One region of the Pseudorhodoferax sp. genome, then DNA from elsewhere that is predicted to be linked to it. Evidence: riboswitches for the same ligand, from Rfam matches in the RefSeq annotation. Region 1 holds a riboswitch; each other region holds the start of a gene.
The links. Region 1 has a riboswitch for cobalamin ahead of QM782_RS18705 (TonB-dependent receptor domain-containing protein). Riboswitches for the same ligand answer to the same signal wherever they lie in the genome.

Region 1 (2,193 bases):
TCATCTGACGCGAGACGTTCACGCTCCCCAGGAAATGTTCCAGGCCCAGGCTCGTATGAGCATTGGTTCAAGGACATATAAAGCCCGGCGAACACCGCAGACGGGGCCATTCTAGGACGAATGCTGTGGCCCGGAAGCGCGATAAACGCACGCATCGTGGTGTTGCTGCGCCGGCACTTGCGCTGCGCGGCGCGGGCCGCTAGAGCAGTTGGCCGTCGCCGCCGAGCGCGTCGTCGAGGCGGGCCAGGATGGCGGCGAGCTGGTCGCTCGGCGGCTGGGCCGGGGCGGGCGCCTCGGCCTGGTCGAACGCGATGTTCAGCGCGGCCAGCACGGCGATGCGGTCGCGTGCCCGGATCTTGCCGGCATCGCGGATCGCGCACATGGCGCTGTCGACGCGCTGCACCGCCTGCAGCATGCGCTCCTCGCCGCCGGGCGGGCAGCTGAGCCGGTAGCTGTGGCCGAGGATCTTGACTTCGAGCTGGCTCACGGCGGGTCCTTCCGGTAGGCGGGGGCCGGGGCCACGCTGATGGAGTCGGGCAGGCGTTCGAGCAGCGCGTCGATGCGCGCGCGCGCCGCCGCGAGCCGCGAACGCAGCGAATCGCGCTCGCCCTCGAGCTGCTCCACCTGCTCGGCCAGCAGTGCGTTGGTGCGCTGCAGTTCGCGGTGGCGCAGCAGCAGGCGTTCGGTGCGCTCGGCGATCTGCTGGATCTGGGTGGCTTGGTCCATGGCGGGGCGCATTGTAGGTTCGCGCACATAGAATCCGCGCCGTTGGTGCTCGCGGCGCGGTTCACGCGCCGCAGTTCAACGGGAAGCAGGGGGGCGCGCCGCCGCGCGCGGGCCTAACCTGCGCTGCCCCCGCAACGGTAAGCGGCCGAAGTCCAGGGACTTCCACTTCATCCTCGTGCCACTGCGCGTACCGCGCGCGGGAAGGCGGTGGAGCGTGCGCCGCCAGCCCGGATACCGGCCAACGAGGTGGCTGCCGCACGTCCGTGCGCGGCCGTGACGCCCATACGCCGGCGGGGAAGCTGGCGGGGGCACCTGGTTTGTGTTCCTCCTCACATGAAGCACCGCATGCACCGCGCGCGCCTGAGCGCCCTCACGCTGGCACTGACCGCGGCCTGGCCCGCCCTGGCCCAACCGTCCCCGGCCACGCTGGACGAGATCGTCGTCACCGCCACCCGCGGCGCCACGCGCGCCGACGCGCTGGTCAGCGACGTGGTCGTGATCGACGGCGCGCAGATCGAGCATTCGACCGCGCGCACGCTGCCCGAGCTGCTGGCGCGCGAGGCCGGCCTGCAGATGGCCGCCAACGGCGGCGCCGGCAAGACCTCCAGCGTGTTCATCCGCGGTACCGAAGCGCGCCACACCATCCTGTTGATCGACGGCGTGCGCTACGGCTCGGCCACCGCCGGCACGCCGGTCTGGGACGCGGTGCCGCTGGATGCGATCGAGCGCATCGAGGTGCTCAAGGGCCCGGCCTCCTCGCTGTACGGCAGCGAGGGCGTGGGCGGCGTGGTGCAGATCTTCACGAAGAAGGGCCGCGCCGGCTTCCATCCCTACGCCTCGGCCACGCTGGGCAGCGAGAAGCACCGCGAGCTGTCGGCCGGCGTGGGCGGCGGCCAGGGCGCGCTGACCTACGCGCTGGGCCTGCGCCAGCAGCGCGAGGACAGCTTCTCGGCGACCAACGAGCGCGTCGCCTTCGGCAACTACAACCCGGACCGCGACCCGTACCGCCAGGACTCGGTCAACGGCTCGCTGGGCCTGCAGCTCGACGGCGGCTGGCGTGCCGACGCGAACTTCCTGTATTCCGACGGCCTGACCCACCTGGACGACGGCCCGGGCCGCGATGCGCGCACCACGGTGCGCAGCGTGGTGCTGGGCGCCGGCCTCACCGGCCGCGTGCTGCCGGCCTGGCAGACCGAGCTGCGCTTCGGCCACAGCGCCGACACCTCCAATGCGGTCGAGGCGTCCTGGCTGCCGTCCGACTTCAAGACCACGCAGAACCAGTGGACCTGGCAGAACAACGTGGACACGCCGGTCGGCGTGGTGCTGGCCGGCGTGGAGCGGCGCGAGCAGAAGGTCGCCGGCTCGACCGACTACACCGTGAAGGACCGCAGCATCACCGGCCTCTTCGCCGGCCTGAACGGCTCGGCCGGCGCGCACAGCTGGCAGGTCAACGGCCGGCACGACGAC
Region 2 (2,193 bases), 650 kb from region 1:
CATCATCCTCACGCTGACCATCCTGCTGTGGTTCCTCTCCAGCTACCCGGTGCCGCCGGCGGGCGCCACGGGGCCGGCCATCCAGTACAGCCTGGCCGGCCTGCTGGGGCGCGCGCTGGAGCACGTGTTCGCGCCGATCGGCTTCAACTGGCAGATCAGCATCGCGCTGGTGCCGGGCATGGCCGCGCGCGAGGTGGCGGTGGGCGCGCTCGGCACCGTGTACGCGCTCTCGGCCACGGGCGACGAGGCGATGGCGGGCGCGCTGGAGCCGCTGATCGCCGGCAGCTGGTCGCTGGCCACGGCGCTGTCGCTGCTGGTGTGGTACGTGTTCGCGCCGCAGTGCCTGTCGACGCTGGCCACCGTCAAGCGCGAGACCGGGTCGTGGAAGTACGTGTTCGTCATGGCGGGCTACCTCTTTGGCCTGGCCTACCTGGCCTGCTTCGCCACCTACCGGCTGGCGCTGGCCTTCGCTGCGGGAGCCTGAGCATGCTGCAGAACCTGATCGTCTTCGCCATCGTGGCCGCCGCCGCGGTGTACGCCGTGTGGCGCTGGATGCCAGCCGCCTGGCGCAGGGGCGCGGCGCGCCGGCTGGCGGCGGGTTCGCAGCGCGCCGGTCTGGTGGACGACGCGCAGGCCGAGCGCCTGGCCGCCTCGCTCGCCAAGACTTCCGGCTGCGGCGACTGCGAGAGCTGCGGGAGCTGCGCCCCGCCTTCCGCCGGCGCCAAGCGCCCGGAGTGACGCGCGGCGCGGTCGCTATACTCCGCGCGCCCCGGGGATCCGTTTCCGGGGCATCCGTGCGTCAGGTGTCTGCATGCCCGCATGCAGAGTAAACGGGAACGAGGTGAAGGCCGGCAGGTTCGGCCCAGGCCTCGGCTGCCCCCGCAACGGTAAGCAAGTTCAAGCGCCGATCGCCGCCCCGCCCTACCGGCAGGCCGGCCGTCACTGAGCCCTCACGTGGTCCGCCGCAACGGCGGATGCGCGGCGGGTTCGGGAAGACGCGGCGCCCGGAGGGCCCCCTCTCCCCTTGCGAGCCCGGATACCGGCCTGCCGCGTCCGAGCATGCCCTGCATGCGAATGCCGGCCGTCTGCGGGGTGCAGACAGGGCGTCCGGCCGCTCGCCCCCGCGGGGCACGCAGCGGCCGCGCGCTGCTGTCGCGACAGGCGGTCCACAACCCTGTCGCGCACGATGCCACGCCATTCCCATCTCCTCCATCCCGCCGCGCTGTGCGCCGCCCTGCTGGGCGCGCCGGCCCTGGCCCAGACCACGCTGCCCGAGGTGCGCGTCACCGACGAAGCCGAGCGCACCGGCGCGCAGCTGCGCCTGCCGGCGCAGACCGCCAGCCACACCGGCCTGTCGATCCAGGACCTGCCGGCCAGCGTCGACGGCGTATCGGCCGAGCAGATGCGCGAGCGCGGCGACGTCGGCCTGGTCGAGGCGGTCACGCGCACGGTCGGCCTGACCTCCAGCAGCACGCCCGGCAACGGCGGCCTGTCGTTCGGCAGCCGCGGCTTCGTCGGCGTGAACTCGGTCGGCGTGGCCGAGGACGGCGTGCCGGCCAGCGTGGCCGCCGGCACCACCTCCTATCCCGGCGACATCTGGGGCTACGAGCGCATCGAGGTGCTGCGCGGGCCGGCCTCGCTGATGTACGGCAGCGGCACCATGGGCGCCACCATCAACGCCGTGCGCAAGCAGCCCAGCCGGACCTTCGGCATCGAGGCGCTGGCGGCCGGCGGCAGCGACGCCACCGGGCGCCTCGGCCTGGGCGCGACCGGCCCGCTGGGCCCGGTCGCCAGCTACCGGCTGGACGTGTACGGCCAGCGCAGCGACGGCGAGCGCGCGATGGGCGACGCGCGCAGCGCCAAGTTCATGGGCACGCTGCGGCTGGAGCCCACGCGCGACCTGCAGCTCGACCTGATCGCCGACCGCAGCCTGCAGAAGCCCGCGCGCTACTTCGGCACGCCCGGGCTGGACGGCCGCGTGGTCGAGGCGCTGCGCGGCGAGAACTACAACACCGCCGACAGCATCGTGCGCTACGAGGAAGACCGCCTGCGCGCCCGCCTGCGCTGGCGCGCCAGCGAGGCCGTGACCGTGCGCAACGAGCTGTTCCACTTCGAGAGCGACCGGCACTGGCGCAACATCGAGGCCTATGCCTACGACCCGGCGGCCGGCACCGTGGCCCGCTCGGACTACCT
Region 3 (2,193 bases), 680 kb from region 1:
GCGCAGCGTCAGGCGGTCGTCGAGCAGCGTCTGCGCGTCCTCCAGGTACAGCGCATGCACCTGCTCGGTCTGGTTGTTGTCGTAGGGCGCGACCTGGCCGGCCGGACCGCCCGGCAGCGCCACGCGCTCGCGCTCCGAGCGCAGCCGGCTCTTCTCCCAGTCCAGGCCCAGCAGCAGGTCGTTGCCCTGCCCCAGCCGCAGGCGCGGCTGCAGCCGCAGCCCGGTGGCGTCCAGCGTGCGCAGGTTGTAGTCGCGCGAGGTGCCCGGCACGGCATTGGTGCCCGAGCGGATCACCGGCGACGCCCAGTTGAACTCGTCCACGTCGGTCAGGCGGTAGGCGTGGGCCGTCCAGCTGGCGCGCTGGTCCGGCGTCGCGCCTTCGTAGCGCAGGTCCAGCGAGCGGTTGTCGCGGTCGTCGCGGCCGTGGACGTTGGCGCCGGACCCGCGGAAGCCCGCGTCGTAGATGCCGTCGGTGCGCAGCTCCATCTCCACGCGGTGGTGCTCGGCCAGTTGCCAGCCCAGCGCGCCGCTGGCGCCGCGCCGCTCCCAGCCGGTGTTGGCCAGGCGCGAGCCGCCGCGGCCGGACTGGTAGTCGTCCCGCTCGCCGGCGCTCATGCCGACGTACCAGTCGAACCGGTCGTTCGCGCCGGCCGTCTGCGCGTGCGCGCGCCACAGGCCCCAGGAGCCGCCGGTCAGGTCCACCTGCGATCCGGGCGCGGTGGCGCCGGTCTTCATGATGATGTTGACGACGCCGCCCATGGCCTGGCTGCCGTAGATCACCGACGCGGGGCCGCGCACGATCTCGATGCGCTCCACATCGGCCGGGCTCAGCTTGGACAGGTTGGCCGTGCCGGCGCGCCGGCCGTTGACGAGCACCAGCACCTGGCTGCGGAAGTCGCGGCCCTGGCCGTCCGTGGACGCGCCCCGGATGTTCATCGAGGTCTGCGCCGCCGTCCATTCGCTGAGGAAGCCGACCGCGTTCTCGGCCAGCAGGTCGGTGAGCGAGCGGGCGGTGGAGCGCTCGATGGCGGCGCGGTCGATGGTCTGCGTGGTGCTGGCGATGCGGCTGCGGTCCTCGGGCCGGGCCGTGGCGGTCACGAAGACCTCGCCCAGGGAGCCCGACGCGGCCGGCTGGGCCTGGGCCGGACCGCCGCACCAGACGGCGAGCGCGCCGGCCAGCCAGCCGGCCGATGGGAAAAAGCCGCTCCGGGCTGCGGCCGCGCGGCGGCCGGACGAATCGTTGTTGCGCATGTGCTTCTCACTCGCGCCCCGCTCTCCCGCAGGGCAGACCGACCAAACACGCCGCGGCGCTGACGGAACGACCCGGGCCGCGCGGTGCGCCGCGCAGGCCAGCGTCGGACCGGCGCACTCCCGCGGCGTCCGAAAGGCGACTGCGAAGGCCGGTATCCGGGCTCGCGGAGCGGCGCGGGACAGGCTTCGCCTGCCGCGCCAGGCCCATCGCCTTCCCGCGCGCTGGCGCGCAGTGGCTGCCGGCGCGATGCGCCGGCCGATGGGTCTCGATCCGCTGACCGTTGCGGGGGCAGCGCAGGAATGGCCCGGCCCGCGAGGGGCGGCGTCACCTGCTTCCCGTTTGACCACGGACCTCGCGGACCGCGGCACCTTGCAACCGGGGCGCGGCGGCTCTCGACGAGCGGCCGCGCCCGGGCAAATTATCGTCGAGCGGACTGCACCGGCTCCTGGCTCCCGGGCCCGACCCCGGCAGCCGCGGCTGGTGCCAGCCCGGCATCGGCCATCCGGTCGAGCGAGCGTCACGAGGGCGTGCCACCGACGGAGGCGGAGAAGCTTTTCCGCGGCTGGGTCTCCATCCTCGATGGCAGAACCTCCCAGCGGCCCCGAGGATCGCGCAGAAGAACAACGGAAACGCCGGGTGGCTGCCGAATCAGGGAGCGGCATGCTCGCCCGGCGCGGGGCGACAACGGCAGCGCGTGGCCCTTGCCGCCTCAATGGATGGTCAGCCCTCCGGTAGGGCTGACGGTGGCGCCGGTGAGATAGAGGGCATCGTCGGACGCCAGGAAGGCCACGACGCGGCCGATGTCCTGCGGCGCGGCCACCCCCAGCGGGCTTCTGGCGATGATCTTCTCGTACTGCTTGCGGTGGTGGTCGGATACCCCGCCTTCGCTCTCGAAGGCCGCGGTCCAGGAAGGCGAGTCACGAACCACCGTCACGCACACG

Region 2: linked by a shared signal. The riboswitch ahead of QM782_RS21540 (TonB-dependent receptor) and the one ahead of QM782_RS18705 (TonB-dependent receptor domain-containing protein) in region 1 are both predicted to bind cobalamin.
Region 3: linked by a shared signal. The riboswitch ahead of QM782_RS21625 (TonB-dependent receptor) and the one ahead of QM782_RS18705 (TonB-dependent receptor domain-containing protein) in region 1 are both predicted to bind cobalamin.

What each region holds. Positions count from the first base shown of each region.
Region 1 is NZ_JASGJZ010000001.1:3,994,340-3,996,532, forward strand. It holds gene QM782_RS18695 (cell division protein ZapA) at 200-487, opposite strand; gene QM782_RS18700 (DUF904 domain-containing protein) at 484-726, opposite strand; cobalamin riboswitch at 753-984, shown strand; gene QM782_RS18705 (TonB-dependent receptor domain-containing protein) at 1,060-2,193, shown strand, end outside.
Region 2 is NZ_JASGJZ010000001.1:4,644,574-4,646,766, forward strand. It holds gene feoB (ferrous iron transporter B) at 1-484, shown strand, start outside; gene QM782_RS21535 (DUF6587 family protein) at 487-738, shown strand; cobalamin riboswitch at 801-1,047, shown strand; gene QM782_RS21540 (TonB-dependent receptor) at 1,187-2,193, shown strand, end outside.
Region 3 is NZ_JASGJZ010000001.1:4,669,385-4,671,577, forward strand. It holds gene QM782_RS21625 (TonB-dependent receptor) at 1-1,251, opposite strand, end outside; cobalamin riboswitch at 1,397-1,623, opposite strand; gene QM782_RS21630 (SDR family NAD(P)-dependent oxidoreductase) at 1,962-2,193, opposite strand, start outside.